One region of the Oerskovia jenensis genome, then DNA from elsewhere that is predicted to be linked to it. Evidence: predicted binding sites of a transcription regulator. Region 1 holds the regulator's gene; the other holds the start of a gene.
The links. Region 1 encodes Rex, which represses fermentation and respiration genes when NADH is low (regulators of the CRP and FNR family bind a similar motif). Its sites were predicted from a motif close to CTTGTGAANNNNTTCACAAG; they were not measured.
Positions count from the first base shown of each region.

Region 1 (8,920 bases):
CTTTCGTGGTCGGTCGGCGCGAGCCCGACCGGTGGAGCGGGGGGAGGACGTGGTGCGCGGAGCGGCGGGGCGCTCCGCGGGTGGGTCGGTCGTGGGCGGTGTGCCGGGCAGTGACTCGACCAGACGGTCGACCTCGCCCTGGAGCCCGGCGTCGTCGCCGCGGGCGAGTCCCGCGACGCTCACGACGGTACGCCGCTCGGGCGCGGCGCCGTCGGACGCCTCCTCGCTCCACACGCGCATCCAGATGCGGCGACGCGGTGTGAACAGCGAGACGGCGAGCCCGCCGAGCGCGCCGAGCGCGAAGACGAGGATCCAGACGAGCGCCGGGTCGTGACGCAGGTCGAGCGCGACGTAGCGCGGGACCTCGCCCCCGGCGAGCGTGATGGTGCCCAGGCCGTCGGGCAGGTCGACGGTCTCGCCCGGGGCGACGAGCACCCGGACCCGCTCTCCCTCGGCGTCGACCGAGGGCGTGAGCGTGTCCGTGTCGAGGCGGTACACGTTCTGCGGGAGGCCCTCGTCGAGCCCCAGGTCCCCCCGGTAGACCTCGAGGACGAGCAGGGGGTTGATGGGCTGGGGGAAGACGGAGCGCGCCCCCACCTCGTCGACCTCGGCCGTGGGCAGGAAGTACCCGACCAGCCCGATCTGGTCGAGCCCGGGCGACGTGTCCGGGACCTTCACGACGCCACGCGAGGTGTACATGGTGTCCTCGGGCAGGAACGGCACCCGGCCGGCGAACGCGACCTGGCCCTCGGCGTCGTGGATCGTGATCTCGGGCGCGTAGCCGTTGCCCTGGAGGTAGATCTTGGCGCCGCCCGCGACGATGGGGTGGTTGACCTTGATCTGCTCCTGCTCGGAGGTGCCGTCGGGGTTGCGCACCGTGACGCTGGCCGTGAAGTCGCGCGACTGGGCGTAGGCCACGTCGTCCATGGCGAACTGCGCGTCGAACGAGTCGAGGGTCATGGAGAACGGGACGAGCGAGGAGGGGCTGAACAGCGAGCCGTTCTCGAACGTGTCGTAGTCGACGACCGCGTTCGCGAACCCGCGCCCCTCGGTGATGATCGCCTGGCCGCGGAAGTGCAGGAGCTGGCCCGTGGCGACGGCCACGAGGAGCCCGAGCAGGGACAGGTGGAACACGAGGTTCCCGGTCTCGCGCAGGTAGCCGCGCTCGGCTGCGACCGTGCGCCGCTCGGGCAGGCCGCGGGCCGGGTCGGCGGGCTCGACCCCCACGTCGACGCGGAACGTCGGCAGCCAGCGCAGTCGTCCGCGCAGGTGCTTCGTCGCCGCGTCCACGACCTCGTCGGGCGTCGCGGTGCTCGTGGACCCGGCCTTGGCCGGGAAGCGGTCGAACCGGCGCGGGGTGCGCGGCGGGCGGTTGCGCACGGCCCGCAGGTGCGCCGCGGTGCGGGGCAGGATGCAGCCCACGAGCGAGATGAACAGCAGGATGTAGATCGCCGAGAACCACACCGAGGCGTAGACGTCGAAGAAGCCCAGCCGGTCGAGCCACTCCCCCGTGCCGGGGTTGTCCTGCAGGTACGTCAGGACCGCGGCGGGGTCCTGGGGCCGCTGGGGCAGCACCGAGCCGGGGACGGCCGCGACGGCGAGCAGCATGAGCAGCATGAGCGCGACGCGCATGCTCGTCACCTGGCGCCAGGTCCAGCGCAGGCTGCCGCGCAGGCCGAGCGCGGGGAGCTGCGGGGCCGGGGTGGCCGCGGCGAGGGTGTCGGTGTCCGGGGAGGTGGCCCCCCGCGTGCGGCCCGACGGCGTCGCGCCGCTCCCGGGAGCGGTGTCTCCCTCGGGGGTGCCCGCCTCGGGCTCGGGGTGGCTGTAGGCGTCGTCGATGCCCTCGGGGCGGTACAGGTCCTTGTCGCTCATCAGATCACCGTCTCGAAGCCGGTGATGAGCCCGCTGAGGCGCGCGGTCCAGGTGCCCCAGACGCCCGTCACGAGGGCCAGGCCGATGAGGATGAGCATGCCGCCGCCGATGCGCATGATCGCGACGCGGTGGCGCCGGAGGAAGGCCACGGCCTTCTTGGAGCGCTCGAGCCCGATCCCGATGAGCAGGAACGGGATGCCCAGGCCCAGGCTGTAGGCGATCCCGAGGATCGCTCCACGTCCCACGGTGGCCTCGTCGAGCGAGAGGGCCATGACGGCCGTGAGGGTCGGGCCGATGCAGGGCGCCCAGCCGAGGCCGAACACGATGCCGAGCAGCGGGGCGCCCCAGAGTCCGGCGGTGGGGCTCAGGTGCAGGCGGCGGTCGCGCTGGAGGAACGGCACGGCCCCCATGAACGCGAAGCCCATGAGGATCACGACGACCCCGAGGACGCGCGTGATGACGTCCTCCCACTCCTTGACGTGGACCCCGATGGCGCCCGCGGCGACCATGAGCAGCACGAACACGAGCGTGAAGCCCGCGACGAACAGGCCCACCCCGGTCACGACGCGCCAGCGCCCGGTGGTCCGGGCCGTCTTCAGGGCGGTGCCTCCGCCACCCGCACGGGTGCCGACCGTCCCTGCGTTGGTCGCCGCGAGCCCGCTCACGTAGCCGACGTAGCCTGGCACGAGGGGCAGGACGCAGGGCGAGGCGAACGACACGAGTCCCGCGAGGATCGCGACCGGCACGGCGAGCAGCATCGAGCCGGAGAACGCGGTCGTGGCGAACGTGCTGCCGACGTCCGCGGCGAACGAGAGGGGGCCCATGTCTCAGGCGCTCTCTGCGAGCAGGTCGTCGACGAGAGCGCCGAGCGTCGAGCCCTCGGCGCGCCCGATGACGCGCGCGGCGACCCGGCCCTCACGGTCGAGCACGACGGTCGTCGGCACCGCCTGGAGCGGGACGGAGCCCTCGAGCGCCGCGATGGCCTCGCCGCGCGTGTCCTCGATCGAGGGGTAGGGCACCTCGAACGTGCGCTCGAACGCGAGCGCGGCCCCGGCGTCGTCGGTGCTGTTGATGCCGAGCAGGTGCACGCCCTCGGGTCCGCGGTCGTTCGCGAGCGCGACCAGGTCCGGCGCCTCGGCCCGGCACGGGGCGCACGCCGCGTACCAGGTGTTGATGACGACGACGTCGCCCAGCCACTGCGAGGTGTCGACCGCGCCGCCCTCGAAGTCCGTGCCGGTCAGGACCACGGGCTCGTCCCGGTCGGAGACGTCCCACGTCTTGACCGAGCCGTCGCCCGAGACGTAGCCCTGGCCCACGACGTCGTCGGGGCTCGTGGCCCCCGACTCCTGGGAGCAGGCGGACAGGACCAGGCCGATCGAGACGAGGGCGACGATCCCGGAGGTCGCGCGGGCGCGACCATGCCGGGCACGGGAGGGGCGGATCATGGCAGCACTGTCTCCCACCTGCCTGTGCACAACCTGAGAAGCGGCTGGTGTCTCACGCGCCCGAGACCTTCGCGGCCCCGGGCAGCAGGTCGGCGACCGGCTCGGTGTAGTGGATGCCCACGAGGCGGTCGCCGTCGAAGCGCAGCGACGTGAGCGACGCGAGCGAGCACTGCCGGTTGCGCGGGTCGTGCCACAGGCGCTTGCCCTCGAAGGCCAGACGGGAGATCCAGATGGGGAGCTGGTGGCTCACCAGCACGACCTCGCGCCCCTCGGCCTGGGCCCGGGCGTCGTGGATCGCGGCGTGCATGCGCGCGACCTGCTGCTTGTAGGGCTCGCCCCACGAGGGGCGCATGGGGTTCCAGAGGTAGGGCCAGTGGCCCGGGTGGCGCAGCGAGCCGTCGCCCACGCCGAACTTCATCCCCTCGAAGTGGTTGCCCGCCTCGATGAGACGCTCGTCCGTCCCGAGCGGCAGCCCGAAGGCCTCGGCAACGGGGGTCGCGGTCTCCTGCGCCCGCTGGAGCGGGGAGGCGATGACCAGGGCGACGTCGAAGGGCTCGGGAGCGACGTCGTCGGGCAGCGCAGGCGCCCCCTCGGCGGGCTTGCCCGCCAGGTGCCCCGCGACGCGACGCGCCATGGTGTGCCCGAGCTCCGAGAGGTGGTAGCCGGGGATTCGACCGTAGAGGATGCCGTCCGGGTTGAAGACTTCACCGTGACGCATGAGGTGGACCGTGGTTGCGACCATGGGGTCCAGTGTCCCAAAGTTCTGCCCGCGCGGTGCACGCGGACGGCGTGCTCCCGGACACAGCGTGTCCGCCCCGGGCCCTCGGGAGCCACTACTGCGGTGACGCCTCGTCCGCGAGGCGGCAGGCCTCGGCGATCGCGGCCATGGCCTCGCCGAGGTTGCGGAACTGCTCGGGGGTCAGGACGTCGACCATGAAGCGGCGCACCGCCCGCACGTGCGCGGGGGCGGAGGCGACGAGCTCGGCGTAGCCCGCGTCGGTCATGACGCAGTTCACACCGCGACGGTCGGTCTCGCTCGCGGAGCGCCGGACGAGGCCCCGCGCCTCCATGCGATGGACGGTGTGCGTCACGCGGGACCGGGACCGCGCGAGCCCGTCGGCGAGGGCCGACATGCGCATGGTGTGGTCGTCGGCCTCGGAGAGCCGCACGAGCAGCTCGTACTCGCCGAGCGTGAGCGCCGAGTGCTCCTCGTGGTCCCTGCTCAGGGACTCGACGAACCGGGCCGTTCCGTCGAGGTACTGGCGCCACGAGTGCTGCTGCGCCTCGTCGAGCCAGGGTGCGTCCTGCGGCGCGACCGTGCGCCTGTCCTGCTGAACCGTCATCTCCGCCTTCATCGCTCACGCCCCCACCGTCCGAACAACGCCTCAGTCTCCCATCCGGGAACACGTCCGCTCGACAGGGAATAGAGGGACGGGGGCTTGCGTTGATGCGTTCGTATGAAGTTGAATCTTCAACTAATGGCACGTCGACGGCGCGCCTGACGCAACGCAACTCGACCCTTCAGGAGACATCCATGGCCACGAACCTCCCCGCCGGACTGACCGCAGGCACCTACGCGATCGACCCCTCGCACTCGCAGGCGACCTTCACGGTCCGCCACGCAGGCATCTCCAAGGTCCGCGGCTCGCTCGCGATCGCCGAGGGCACGCTGAACATCGGTGACGACGTCGAGTCGTCCAACGTCGTCGCCGCGATCGACGCCAAGTCCGTCAACACCGGCGACGCGGGGCGCGACGGCCACCTCCAGTCGGCCGACTTCTGGGACGCCGAGAAGAACCCCACCTGGAACTTCGTCTCGACCGCGGTCGAGGCCGACGACGACGACTTCGTCATCGCGGGCGACCTGACCATCAACGGCGTGACCAAGCCCGTCAAGCTCGAGACCGAGTTCACGGGCACGGCCGTCGACGCCTACGGCAACTCGCGCGCCGGGTTCGAGGCCGAGACCGAGATCTCCCGCAAGGAGTTCGGCCTGACCTGGAACGTGGCCCTCGAGGCCGGTGGCGTGCTCGTCGGCGACAAGATCAAGATCGCGCTCGACCTCTCGGCCATCAAGCAGGCCTGAGCCTCTCGCCCCCGACCGGCCCCGCGTCCTGACGCGGCCGGTACGCCAGGAGCCGGCGACCCGTGACGGGTCGCCGGCTCCTGTGCCGTCCAGACGTCCGCAGCGCTCCCGGACTCCGCTCGGGCCTGCTCGCGCGCGTCCTGCCGGCCCGACGGCGCCCCGCACCGAGGCCGTGCGGTCACGGCCCGTGCAGCCGCCCTAGGCGCCGGTGCCCTCGACGCCGGGGTCGTGCCCCGCCCCGTCGGCGCCCCGGTTCGCGAGCGCCCTGGCCTGCGCGTGGAACGCCAGGATCTGCAGCTCGCTCCCGACGTCGACCGACCGCACGATCACGTCCTCGGGAAGCTGGAGCGCACGCGGCGCGAAGTTCAGGATCTCCCGCACCCCCGCGGCCACGACCCGCTCCGCGACGTCCTGCGCGACGTGCGCCGGGGTCGCCAGGACGACGATCGTGACGTTCTCGCGCGCGAACACCTCTTCGAGCGCGTCGACGTGCTCGATCACGAGTCCCGCGGCCTCGGTGCCCACGACGTGCGGCGAGGCGTCCAGCAGCGCCGCGACCTCGAACCCGCGCGTGCCGTAGCCCGAGTAGTTCGCGAGAGCGTGCCCCAGGGAACCGATGCCGACGATCGCGATCCGGTGCTCGTCCTCGACGCCCAGCGCGGACGTGATGTAGGTCGCGAGCGAGTCGACGACGTATCCCACCCCTCGCGTGCCGTAGGAGCCCAGGAAGGACAGGTCCTTGCGCAGCTGCGCGGACCCTACGCCCGCGAGCTCCGCGAGCTCGGTCGACGACGTCGTCTCGACGCCCCGCCCCTCGAGGTCGCGCAGCGCACGCAGGTACGCGGGGAGCCGCGCCACGGTCGCGCCAGGAATGCCGGTATCACCCAGGGTCTCTGCCACCCGAACCACCCATGCTTCGTCATGTCGTCGTCATCGTTGACGATCTCGCTGTCCTGCTGTCTCGGATCATCCCAGGCTCGGCGCCCGCGGCGGAACGTCAGCCAGTGGCGCGCCCCCGCGAGAGCGCCCGGGCCAGCCTCGCTCCGTCGACCTGCCAGAACCCTTGCTGGACGCCGTCCACGGTCACGACCGGGACGTAGTCACCGTACTGTGCCGCGAGCGCGCCGGACGGGTCGGAGTCGACGTCGACCTCGGTCCAGCGCACACCCTGGTCGGCGCACACGGCGCCCACGACCTCGCGAGCCGCCTCGCACAGGTGGCACCCGACGCGACCGTAGAGCACGACACGCGCGGGCGCACTCGTGGCCTGGTCTGCGTCACGTCCGACGGCGGGCTCAGGAACCTGTCCTGCGGAGGGATCTGCGGGGCTCACGACCCCAGCCTACGCATCTCGGACACCCCCTCCCGCCGACCGTCCGGCAGCGGCACCTGGCGAGCGCCGTCGGCGGGCGGCTGCGGGCGCCGATAGAGTGGACGTCATGCCGACGTCTGCTCCTGGGTCCACCCATCCCACGGCAGCCTTCTTCGACGTCGACAACACCATCATCCGCGGCGCCAGCTCGTTCCATCTGGCCCGTGCGCTGTACCAGCGGGGGTTCTTCTCCACGCCGGACCTCGTGACGTTCGCCCTCCACCAGGCCCGCTACCTCCTCCTCGGGGAGAACAAGCGGCAGATCGACCAGGTGCGCAGCCGGGCCCTGGACCTCGTCGCGGGCCGCTCGGTCGCCGAGGTCGTCGCGATCGGCGAGGAGGTCTACGACCAGGTCCTGTCGCTGCGGATCTTCCCCGGCACCCAGAAGCTCCTCGACGAGCACATCGCCGCAGGCCACCAGGTGTGGCTCGTGTCCGCGACCCCCCTCGAGATCGGGCAGCTCATCGCCCGCCGCCTCGGGGCGACCGGCGCGCTCGGCACGGTCGCCGAGCACGAGGAGGGTCTCTACACCGGACGGCTCGTGGGCGACATGATGCACGGGCGGGCCAAGGCAGCGGGGGTGCGCGAGCTCGCCGAGCTCCACGGGATCGACCTGTCGGCCTCCTACGCGTACGGCGACTCGCTCAACGACGTGACCATGATGCAGGCCGTGGGTCACCCGTGCGCGATCAACCCCGACACGCGGCTGCGTCGGCACGCCAAGGACGTGGGCTGGCCCATCCGCGAGTTCCGCGGCAGGCGCCGCCGCGTCGCCGGCCGAGGGCTCAAGACCGCGAGCTGGGCCGGTGCCGCGTGGGTCCTGGGGCTCGTGCTGCGTTCGATCCGCCGCTCGATCAAGGGCCGCGCGGGCCTCTGACGCCACCCGCCGTGAGCCGCGGCCACCTGGCGGCGGCCCACCCCCGGCGGGCGTGCGCCGCGGGCCGTCCCGCGACGCCGGCCCGGGCGTCGGCTCGGCGAGCACGCCGCCCGACGAGGGTGGTGCGAGCATGCGAAGAGCCCGGCACCCCTGGGGGTACCGGGCTCTCGCGACAGCCTGCGCGGTGACCGCGCAGCGCTGCTACTTCTTGTTGCGACGCTGGTGGCGCGTCTTGCGAAGCAGCTTGCGGTGCTTCTTCTTGGCCATACGCTTGCGGCGCTTCTTGATGACGGAGCCCATGGGTCCTCACAATGCTGGATCGGTGTGCGATCGGGATCGCCCCGATCAATGGTGGTCCACGGCTGATCGGGAACCGACCAACACGAGAAAAAGTCCGTCTCCTAGACTACCTGCTCCCGGCGGGTGGCCCGAAATCGACGCCGGGTGACGTCGTCGGGCCGCGGGAATCCCCGTCCCCTGACCGACGTGCCGTCTCGCCCGACCCCACGTCCGGCGCGGCGCGGCGCGGGTCAGTCGAAGTGCGCGTCCAGTCCCAGCAGCGGGAAGACGGCCTTGCGGGTCGCGACCACGGCGCGGTCCACCTCGTCCTCCGGGTCGTAGCCCTTGCCCCACGGCGTGAAGGCGACGTCGCCGTCTCCCATGAGCGTGGGCGTCTCGCGGTGCGCGACCGCGCTGATGTGGTCCCGCCACGCCCCCGGGACGGGGGTCGAGGGCGCGACCGGCGCGTGCACGACCTCCGCCACGACGTTCGACCAGGCGTACGGGACGACCGACGTGACCGAGTAGCCCCCGCCACCCAGGGCGACCCATCGGCCGCCGGCGAGCTCGTGCGCGAGCTCGTGGATCCAGTGCACGGCCGCGCGCTGCGCGTCGACGCTCACGTCGAGGTCGCTCAGCGGGTCGTGGCCGTGCGCGTCGCACCCGTGCTGGGACACCAGGACCTGCGGACGGAAGGCCCGCAGCACGGGCGGCACGACGGCGTCGACGGCCCGCAGCCAGCGCGAGCCGTCGGTGCGGCGCGGCAGGGCGACGTTCACGGCCGTACCGCCCGCCCCCGCGCCGCCCGTGTCCGTGGCGTGCCCCGTGCCGGGGAACAGGGTCGCACCGCTCTGGTGCACCGAGACGGTCAGCACCCGCGGGTCGTCCCAGAACATCGACTCGACGCCGTCGCCGTGGTGCGCGTCGAGGTCGACGTACGCGACGCGCTCGGCGCCGTCGTCGAGCAGGCGCCGGACCGCGGCCGCGGC
Region 1 is NZ_JAFBBO010000001.1:1,512,171-1,521,090, forward strand. It holds gene resB (cytochrome c biogenesis protein ResB) at 1-1,872, opposite strand, end outside; gene JOD49_RS06775 (cytochrome c biogenesis CcdA family protein) at 1,872-2,696, opposite strand; gene JOD49_RS06780 (TlpA family protein disulfide reductase) at 2,700-3,317, opposite strand; gene JOD49_RS06785 (histidine phosphatase family protein) at 3,370-4,059, opposite strand; gene JOD49_RS06790 (MarR family winged helix-turn-helix transcriptional regulator) at 4,151-4,660, opposite strand; gene JOD49_RS06795 (YceI family protein) at 4,852-5,403, shown strand; gene JOD49_RS06800 (redox-sensing transcriptional repressor Rex) at 5,602-6,303, opposite strand; gene JOD49_RS06805 (glutaredoxin family protein) at 6,401-6,736, opposite strand; gene JOD49_RS06810 (HAD family hydrolase) at 6,843-7,652, shown strand; gene JOD49_RS06815 (30S ribosomal protein bS22) at 7,854-7,952, opposite strand; gene JOD49_RS06820 (acetoin utilization protein AcuC) at 8,183-8,920, opposite strand, start outside.

Region 2 (8,920 bases), 1.4 Mb from region 1:
GTCGGGGTTGTGGCAGTACAGGCACCGCAGCGGGCACCCGTTGAGGAACACGGTCAGGCGCGTGCCCGGCCCGTCCACCGCGGTCACGAGCTCCCACGAGTGGACCGAGCCGAGCTCGCCCGAACGCATCATCGCGAGCTTGTCGTGCCGGTCGAGGTCCTCGGCCGTCGTGAGGCCGGAGACCCCGGCCCCCGTCCGGCGGCGGGGGGCCTCCGGTGCGTCCAGGTCGCTGTCGTGACCCAGGCCGTCACCGGAGGTCCGCCACGGCAGCGGAGCCGAGGCGACCCCGTCGACCCCGTAGCGGGCGGCGGCACGCGCGGGCACCTGGCCTGCTGCGGGCGTCGAGAGAGTCGTCATGATGGTTCCGCCGATCTGCGCTCAGAGAGCGCCGTGGAAGGTCCGCGAGAGGACGTCGAGCTGCTGCTCGCGGGTGAGCCGCACGAAGTTCACGGCGTACCCGGAGACGCGGATGGTGAGCTGAGGGTAGTTCTCGGGGTGCTCCATGGCGTCCTCGAGGGTCTCCTTCACCAGCACGTTGACGTTCATGTGGTAGCCGTCGCCACCGACCGACGCGTCGAGCAGACCCGCGAGGTTCGCGACCTGCTCGTCCCGGGTACGGCCGAGGCCGCTCGGCACGACCGTGTTGGTCAGCGAGATGCCGTCCTGCGCCTCGTTGTACGGCAGCTTCGCGACCGACAGGGCCGAGGCGAGCATGCCGTGCGTGTCGCGGCCGTTCATCGGGTTGGCCCCCGGCGAGAAGGGCTCGCCGGCGCGGCGACCGTCGGGCGTGTTGCCCGTGGCCTTGCCGTAGACGACGTTCGACGTGATGGTCAGGACGGACTGCGTGGGCAGCGCGTCGCGGTACATCTTGTGCGAGCGGATCTTCGCCATGAACGACTCGACGAGCTCGACCGCGATCGAGTCGACACGGTCGTCGTCGTTGCCGAACGCGGGGTACTCGCCCTCGGTCCGGTAGTCGACCACGATGCCGCGCTCGTCGAACACGGGCATGACCGTCGCGTACTTGATGGCCGACAGGGAGTCCGCCGCGACCGCGAGACCCGCGATGCCGCAGGCCATGGTCCGCAGGACCTCCTTGTCGTGGAGGGCCATCTCGAGACGCTCGTACGCGTACTTGTCGTGCGACCAGTGGATGCAGTTGAGCGCCTCGACGTAGGTCTCGGCGAGCCAGTCCATGGTCTTGTCGAAGCGGGCGCGGACGTCGTCGTAGTCGAGGGGCTGCCCCTCGGGCACGGGGGCCACGACCGGAGAGACCTGCTTGCCCGTGACCTCGTCCTTGCCGCCGTTGATCGCGTACAGGAGCGTCTTGGCCAGGTTCACGCGGGCCCCGAAGAACTGCATCTGCTTGCCGACCGCCATGGGCGAGACGCAGCAGGCGATCGCGGCGTCGTCGCCCCAGGCGGGACGGATCTGCTCGTCCGACTCGTACTGGACGGCCGAGGTGTCGATCGAGACCTTGGCGCAGAAGTCCTTGAAGCCCTGGGGCAGGCGCGGGCTCCAGAAGACGGTCATGTTGGGCTCGGGAGCCGGGCCCAGGTTGTAGAGCGTCTGCAGGAAGCGGAACGAGTTCTTGGTGACGAGCGGCCGACCGTCGTCGCCCATGCCGCCGATGGTCTCGGTGACCCACGTCGGGTCGCCCGAGAACAGGGAGTCGTACTCCGGGGTGCGCAGGAAGCGCACGATACGCAGCTTGATGACGAAGTCGTCGATGATCTCCTGCGCCTGCTCCTCGGTGATGACCCCGTTCGCCAGGTCGCGCTCGAGGTACACGTCGAGGAAGGTCGAGGTGCGGCCCAGCGACATCGCGGCGCCGTTCTGCTCCTTGACCGCGGCGAGGTAGCCGAAGTAGAGCCACTGGACGGCCTCGCGGGCGTTGGTGGCCGGGCCCGAGATGTCGTAGCCGTACGAGGCAGCCATCGCCTTGAGCTCGCCGAGCGCGCGGATCTGCTCCGCGTGCTCCTCGCGCTCGCGCACGATCTTCTCGCTGAACGGCTGGGTGTCGAGGTCCAGCTTGTCGAGCTTCTTGGCGGCGACGAGCTGGTCGACGCCGTAGAGGGCGACGCGGCGGTAGTCACCGATGATGCGGCCGCGGCCGTAGGCGTCGGGCAGGCCCGTGATGATGTGCGAGCTGCGCGCGGCGCGGACGTTGGGCGGGTAGATGTCGAACACGCCCTGGTTGTGGGTCTTGCGGTACTCGCTGAAGACCTTCTTGAGCTCCTGGTCGACCGGGTAGCCGTAGGTCTCGAGCGCGCCCTCGACCATGCGCCATCCGCCGTTCGGCATGATCGCGCGCTTGAGCGGGGCGTCGGTCTGGAGTCCGACGATGACCTCGGCGTCCTTGTCGATGTACCCGGGCGCGTGGGCCGTGATGCCGGCGGGCGTGTGCGGGTCGACGTCGTAGATCCCCTTCTCGCGCTCGACGGGGAACATCTCGGAGAGCTTGGCCCAGACGCCGGTCGTGCGCTCGGTGGGTCCGGCGAGGAAGGAGTCGTCACCCTCGTACGGGGTGTAGTTGCGCTGGATGAAGTCACGCACGTCGACCGTGTCCTGCCAGGGACCTGCGGTGAAGCCGGCCCAAGCGGGGACGGTCGCGTCGTCCTGGCCGCCAGTGGTGCTGCGAGCCTCGGAAATGCTGGTCATATCACTCTCCTCGACGTCCACGCCGCGCAGCCTGCGCGGCGGGGGTAAGACCTTGGTCGACGCGGGAAATCCGTGCCGTCCTGCCGTTCTCCTTCGCCCTTTCAGGCTACGACCTGCGAAGGGTGTCGGCGTGGCAAAGACGCTGTCACCTGGCTCACAGGTCGTGGCGTCGAATCGAGGTCCGACGCCGAGAGAACGGCGGATTTCCAACCCTTCTACGACCTAGAACATGCATCTAAGGGAGTTCATTCCACCTTGTGACGGTCTTCACATGACCTTTTCAAGAGAGTCCTTCGACCCTTCGTTCGGGACCAAGGTCCCTTGCGGAACGCCCCTCGACCCGCACATTTCTCGGATCTACCGAAAAGCCTCACCCTACGGTCGCCCGTGCACGTTCGCACCCACGCGCGGCGACGCGCGGTCGGGGGCCGAGGAGCACGTCGAGATGCCGCCCGTCGCCACCCGGCACCGGGCCCGGTCCGCGACGAGCGGCATCTCCAGGCGAGTTGTCCGACACGCCTCGACGTCCCTATGCACGGGCCGACCGCCCCACCGGTCGCCACCCCCGAGGCTGCGCAGCGCCGCGAGACCCGGGCGGACCCGGCGACCACCCAGGGGCACGACGCGTCCCCCTGCGTGCGAAGAGCCCCCCGTGCGTGTGAGACTGCCTCGATGCGAACCATGGGAGTCGAGGAGGAGTTCCTCCTCGTCGGGCCCGACGGCATCCCCACCGCCGTCGCGACCGAGGTCATCGAGTCGTCCAGCACCACCGAGGTCACCGAAGGAGGGCTCGGCGCGTCGGGCGGCTCACGCCCGGACGCCCCCGACGGCACGCCCGGCGGCGACCTCGAGCTCGAGCTGATGGAAGAACAGCTCGAGACCGGCACCCACCCCTGCGCAGACCTGTCGGAGCTCGCCCAGGAGATCCGCGACGGGCGTGCGCGGGCCAACAAGGCCGCCGAGCAGCGCGACGCGCGCATCGTCGCGCTCGGCACGTCCCCCGTGCCCGTCTCGCCCACCACGGTCGGCAGGCTCCGCTACCTCGCGGCACGCGCGGCGTTCGGGCTCACGGCACGCGAACAGCTCACGGGCGGCTGCCACGTGCACGTCGCGGTCTCCTCGGACGCCGAGGGGGTCGCGGTCCTCGACCGCATCGGCCCCTGGCTCGCCCCGCTGCTCGCGCTGAGCGCCAACTCGCCGTACTGGCAGGGCGAGGACAGCGGGTACGCGAGCTTCCGGTCCCAGGTGTGGTCACGGTGGCCGACGGCGGGCCCCGCCCCCTCGTTCGGCACGCCCGAGGCGTACCACGCCACGGTCGACGCGCTCGTCGCCACGGGCACGATCCTCGACACCGCGATGATCTACTTCGACGCCCGGCTCTCGGCGTCCTACCCGACCGTCGAGATCCGCGTCGCGGACGTGTGCCTCGACGCCGACACCGCGACCCTGCTCGCGGCCCTGGCCCGCGGCCTCGTCGAGACCGCGGCACGCGAGGCCGACGCGGGCGTCGCCGCGCCCATGCTGCACCCCGAGCTCCTGCGCACCGCGTCCTGGCGGGCCGGGCGCTCCGGGATCTCGGGCGACCTGGTCTCGCCGCTCACCTGGAAGCCCGCGACCGCGCACGACGTCGTGGGGCAGCTCGTCGCACACGTGCGCGAGGCGCTCGTCGACGCGGGCGACCTGGACGCCGTGACCGAGCTGCTGGGACGGCTGTGGTCGACCGGCGGCGGTGCCGGACGTCAGCGGACGTGGTTCGCCGGGTCGGGGGACCTGCGCGCCGTGGTCGAGCGCGCCGCCGAGGCGACCCTCGCCTGAGTCGGCGATCGCGCCCCGGGCGACGAAGACCCGGGCGAGGCGCCCTGACGGCCCGGGCGGCGCCGTCGGGCCCCGCCGTCCACCGCACACACCACGAGGGGCGCGGACCGTGCGGTCCGCGCCCCTCGTGGTGTCGTCCGGGCGAAGGTCCGCCCGCTGGGCGTTAGAGCAGCGCGAGCGCCGTGAGCGCGTCGCGCGTGACGTCCTGCGCCGTGAGGCGGTGCGTGGTCTTGATCTGGTCGATCGACATGTGGTCGAGGAAGACCGTCGGCAGCCCGAGGGGGACGACCGGGACGGTGACCCCGGCCTCGACCGACCGCTGCCCCAGGAGCGAGCCCACGCCGCCGTCGGCGAGGCCGTCCTCGATCGTGACCACGAGGTCGTGCTCGCCCGCGAGCTTCACGAGGGCGGACGGCATGGGCAGGACCCAGGTCGGGGACGCGACCGTGACGTCCACGCCGTGGGCCGCGAGCGCCTCGCCGGCCGCCATCGCGGTGCCCGTCATGGAACCGACACCCACCAGGAGCACCTTGCGGGGGGTCGCGGCCCTGCCCTTCTTCGCGGGCACCGCGTCGTGGCGTGCGACGACGTCGACGCCGTCGAGCGTCTCGATCGCGGGGATGGGCTCGACGACCGCACCCTTGGGGTACCGGACGACCGAGGGCGCGTCGTCGATGTCGACCGCGTGCCGCAGGGCCTCGCGCAGCGTCGCCTCGTCGCGCGGCGCGGCCAGGTGCAGGCCAGGCACGATGCGCAGCATCGCCATGTCCCACATGCCGTTGTGGCTCGCGCCGTCCTCGCCCGTGATGCCCGCCCGGTCGAGCACGAACGTGACCCCCGCCTTGTGCAGCGCCACGTCCATGAGGACCTGGTCGAAGGCACGGTTGAGGAAGGTCGCATAGACCGCGACGACGGGGTGCAGGCCCGCGAAGGCCATGCCCGCGGCCGAGGTCGCGGCGTGCTGCTCGGCGATGCCGACGTCGAACGTGCGCTCGGGGAACGCCTCGGCGAACGGCGCGAGCCCCACGGGGTGCAGCATGGCCGCGGTGATCGCGACGACGTCGGGGCGGCGGCGGCCGATCTTCACGATCTCGTCGGCGAAGACGGACGTCCAGCCGAAGCGCGAGGGCGCGACGGGCAGCCCCGTCTCGGGGTGGATCTGCCCGACCGCGTGGAAGCGGTCGGCGACGTCCTGCTCGGCCGGGGTGTAGCCGCGGCCCTTCTCGGTGATGACGTGCACGATCACGGGTGCCCCGTACGAGCGGGCCCGCACGAACGCGTGCTCGAGCGCCTCGATGTCGTGGCCGTCGACCGGGCCGACATACTTGATGCCCAGGTCCTCGAACATCCCCTGGGGTGCGACGACGTCCTTGAGGCCCTTCTTGAGCCCGTGCAGCCACTCGTACGCGAACCGGCCGGGAGCCCCCGAGCGCGAGAGCGTGCGCTTGCCCCAGTCGAGGAAGTTCTCGTAGCCGCGCGTGGTGCGCAGGGTCGACAGGTGGTGCGCCATGCCGCCGATGGTCGGCGAGTAGGAGCGACCGTTGTCGTTGACGACGATCACCAGGCGCCGGTCCTGGCTCTCGGCGATGTTGTTGAGCGCTTCCCAGGCCATGCCGCCCGTGAGGGCGCCGTCGCCGATGACCGACACGACGTGCCGGTCGCGCAGACCGCGCACCACGTTGGCCTTGGCGATCCCGTCGCCCCAGCTCAGCGCGGTCGACGCGTGCGAGTTCTCGACGATGTCGTGCGGCGACTCGGCGCGGCTCGGGTAGCCCGACATGCCGTCGCGCTTGCGCAGCGCCGAGAAGTCCTGGCGGCCCGTGAGCAGCTTGTGCACGTACGACTGGTGGCCCGTGTCGAACACGAACGAGTCCTTGGGCGAGTCGAAGACCCGGTGCATCGCGAGCGTCAGCTCGACCACGCCGAGGTTCGGTCCGAGGTGCCCGCCCGTGCGGGACACGGCGGAGACGAGGAACTCGCGGATCTCCGCTGCGAGGGTCTCCATCTGCTGGGGGGTCAGTCGCCGGAGGTCCTCCGGGGACGTGATGCTGCTCAACAGGGTCATAACCGCTCCGTTCCGCCCGCCATTCGACTAGCCCGACAACTCTAGGCCGTCAGGGAGGGTGCTCGCGCCCGGAAAGCGCTGGTCACGACGTCTGCACGCGGCGCGCACCCGATCCACCCTCCCACTCTCGCATCCCTCCGTAGACTGCTGGGGTGCGCTTCCTGCCGGGCCAGCGGCCCACCACAGACCTGACCTACGGTGACGTGTTCCTCGTCCCGTCCCGCTCCGAGATCACGTCGCGCTTCGACGTGGACCTGTCGTCCGACGACGGTACGGGCACCACGATCCCGCTCGTCGTGGCGAACATGACGGCCGTCGCCGGCCGGCGCATGGCCGAGACGGTCGCGCGGCGCGGCGGGATCGTCGTGATCCCCCAGGACGTGCCGACCGACGTCGTCGCGGACGTGATCGCCGACGTCAAGAGCAAGGACCCGGTCATCGAGACCCCGGTCGTGGTCTCCCCCACGGACACGGTCCACACGGCCCTGACGCTGATCGGGAAGCGGTCCCACGGCGCGGCCGTGGTCCTCGACGGTGACCGTCCGATCGGCGTCGTCACCGAGGCCGACTGCCTGGGCGTGGACCGCTTCACGCAGGTCCGCCAGGTCATGTCGGCGCAGCCGCAGGTGGTCGAAGCGTCGGTCGTCACCGGCCCCGGCGGCCTCGAGGCCGCGTTCGACGAGCTGCACCGCTCGCGTCGCAAGGTCGCGCCGGTCGTGCGCGACGGCCGCCTCGTGGGTGTCCTGACGCGACGCGGCGCGCTGCGCTCGAGCGTCTACTCCCCCGCACTGGACGGCGCGGGCCGCCTGCGCATCGCCGCAGCGGTCGGCATCAACGGCGACGTCAAGTCCAAGGCTGCCGAGCTCCTGGCCGCGGGCGCGGACGTCCTCGTGGTCGACACCGCCCACGGGCACCAGGTCAAGATGCTCCAGGCCCTGGAGGCCGTGCGCTCCCTCGACCCGCAGGTCCCGATCGTCGCGGGCAACGTCGTGACGGCCGAGGGCGTGCGCGACCTGGTGGCCGCGGGCGCCGACATCGTCAAGGTCGGGGTCGGGCCGGGCGCCATGTGCACCACGCGCATGATGACGGCCGTGGGCCGGCCCCAGTTCTCGGCGGTCCTCGAGTGCGCGCAGGCGGCGCGCGAGCTGGGCAAGCACGTGTGGGCCGACGGCGGCGTGCGCCACCCGCGCGACGTCGCCCTGGCCCTCGCGGCGGGCGCGTCCCAGGTCATGATCGGGTCGTGGTTCGCGGGGACGCACGAGTCGCCGGGCGACCTGCACGACGACGGCACGGGCCGCCTCTACAAGGAGTCGTTCGGCATGGCCTCGGCCCGCGCGGTCGCGGCGCGCACCGCGGGCGGCTCGCCGTTCCAGCAGGCCCGCAAGGGGCTGTACGAGGAGGGCATCTCGTCCTCGCGCATGTACCTCGACCCGGCCCGCCCGGGGGTCGAGGACCTGATCGACGAGATCACCTCGGGCCTGCGCAGCTCGTGCACCTACGCGGGTGCGGACTCGCTCACCGCGTTCGCCGAGCGCGCCGTGGTCGGCATCCAGTCGGCCGCCGGGTACGAGGAGGGGCGCCCGCTGCCCGCGGGCTGGTGACCGCGCCCCCGTCCGCGGGGTCGGCTCGTGCCGACCTCGCGGCCCTCGCCCAGGACACCACGCCGTGGCCGCGCCCGTGGCGCTACGCGATCGGCACGCTCGACGAGTCGCGCGTGCGGCAGGCCGCGGTGCTGGTCCTGTTCGGCGTGCTCGACGACGTCGCGGCGGACCGTGACGCTTCCCGGCCCGGCGCCGCGCCTCTCCCGGTCGCCGCCGACCTCGACGTGCTGCTGCTCGCCCGGGCCTCGACGCTCAGTCACCACCCGGGGCAGGTCTCGTTCCCCGGGGGACGGCTCGACGAGACGGACGCGGACCTGGTCGACGCGGCCCTGCGCGAGGCAGTCGAGGAGACCGGGCTCGACCGCGACGGGGTCGAGGTCCTGGGGACGCTGTCCCCGCTCCCCCTGCCCGTGAGCAACCACCTCGTGACGCCCGTCCTGGGGTGGTGGGCGCGGCCCACGCCCGTGGCCGTGGTCGACTCGGCCGAGTCCGCGCACGTCTTCCGGGTGCCGGTCGCGGACCTGACGGACCCCGCGAACCGGCGCACCGCCGTCGTGCGCCGTGGGCGGGACACGCACAAGAGCCCCGCGTTCCTGGTGTCCGCGGAGGGGCGCGAGCACCTCGTGTGGGGGTTCACGGGCGCGATCCTCGACGCACTCCTGGGCCGGCTGGGCTGGGCCGAGCCGTGGGACCGGAGCCGGACGGTCGAGGTGCCGGTCTGATCGTGGGCGTGGCCCGTCCCCGCCACATCGCCGCGTGGCGCGCGTCCCGGACCTGG
Region 2 is NZ_JAFBBO010000001.1:120,859-129,778, reverse strand. It holds gene pflA (pyruvate formate-lyase-activating protein) at 1-357, opposite strand, end outside; gene pflB (formate C-acetyltransferase) at 379-2,661, opposite strand; gene JOD49_RS00550 (carboxylate-amine ligase) at 3,334-4,476, shown strand; gene dxs (1-deoxy-D-xylulose-5-phosphate synthase) at 4,640-6,541, opposite strand; gene guaB1 (GMP reductase) at 6,694-8,142, shown strand; gene JOD49_RS00535 (NUDIX hydrolase) at 8,139-8,864, shown strand.
Region 2: pflB (formate C-acetyltransferase) is a predicted target of Rex. The motif match lies at 2,916-2,935, and genes of this name have one in related genera.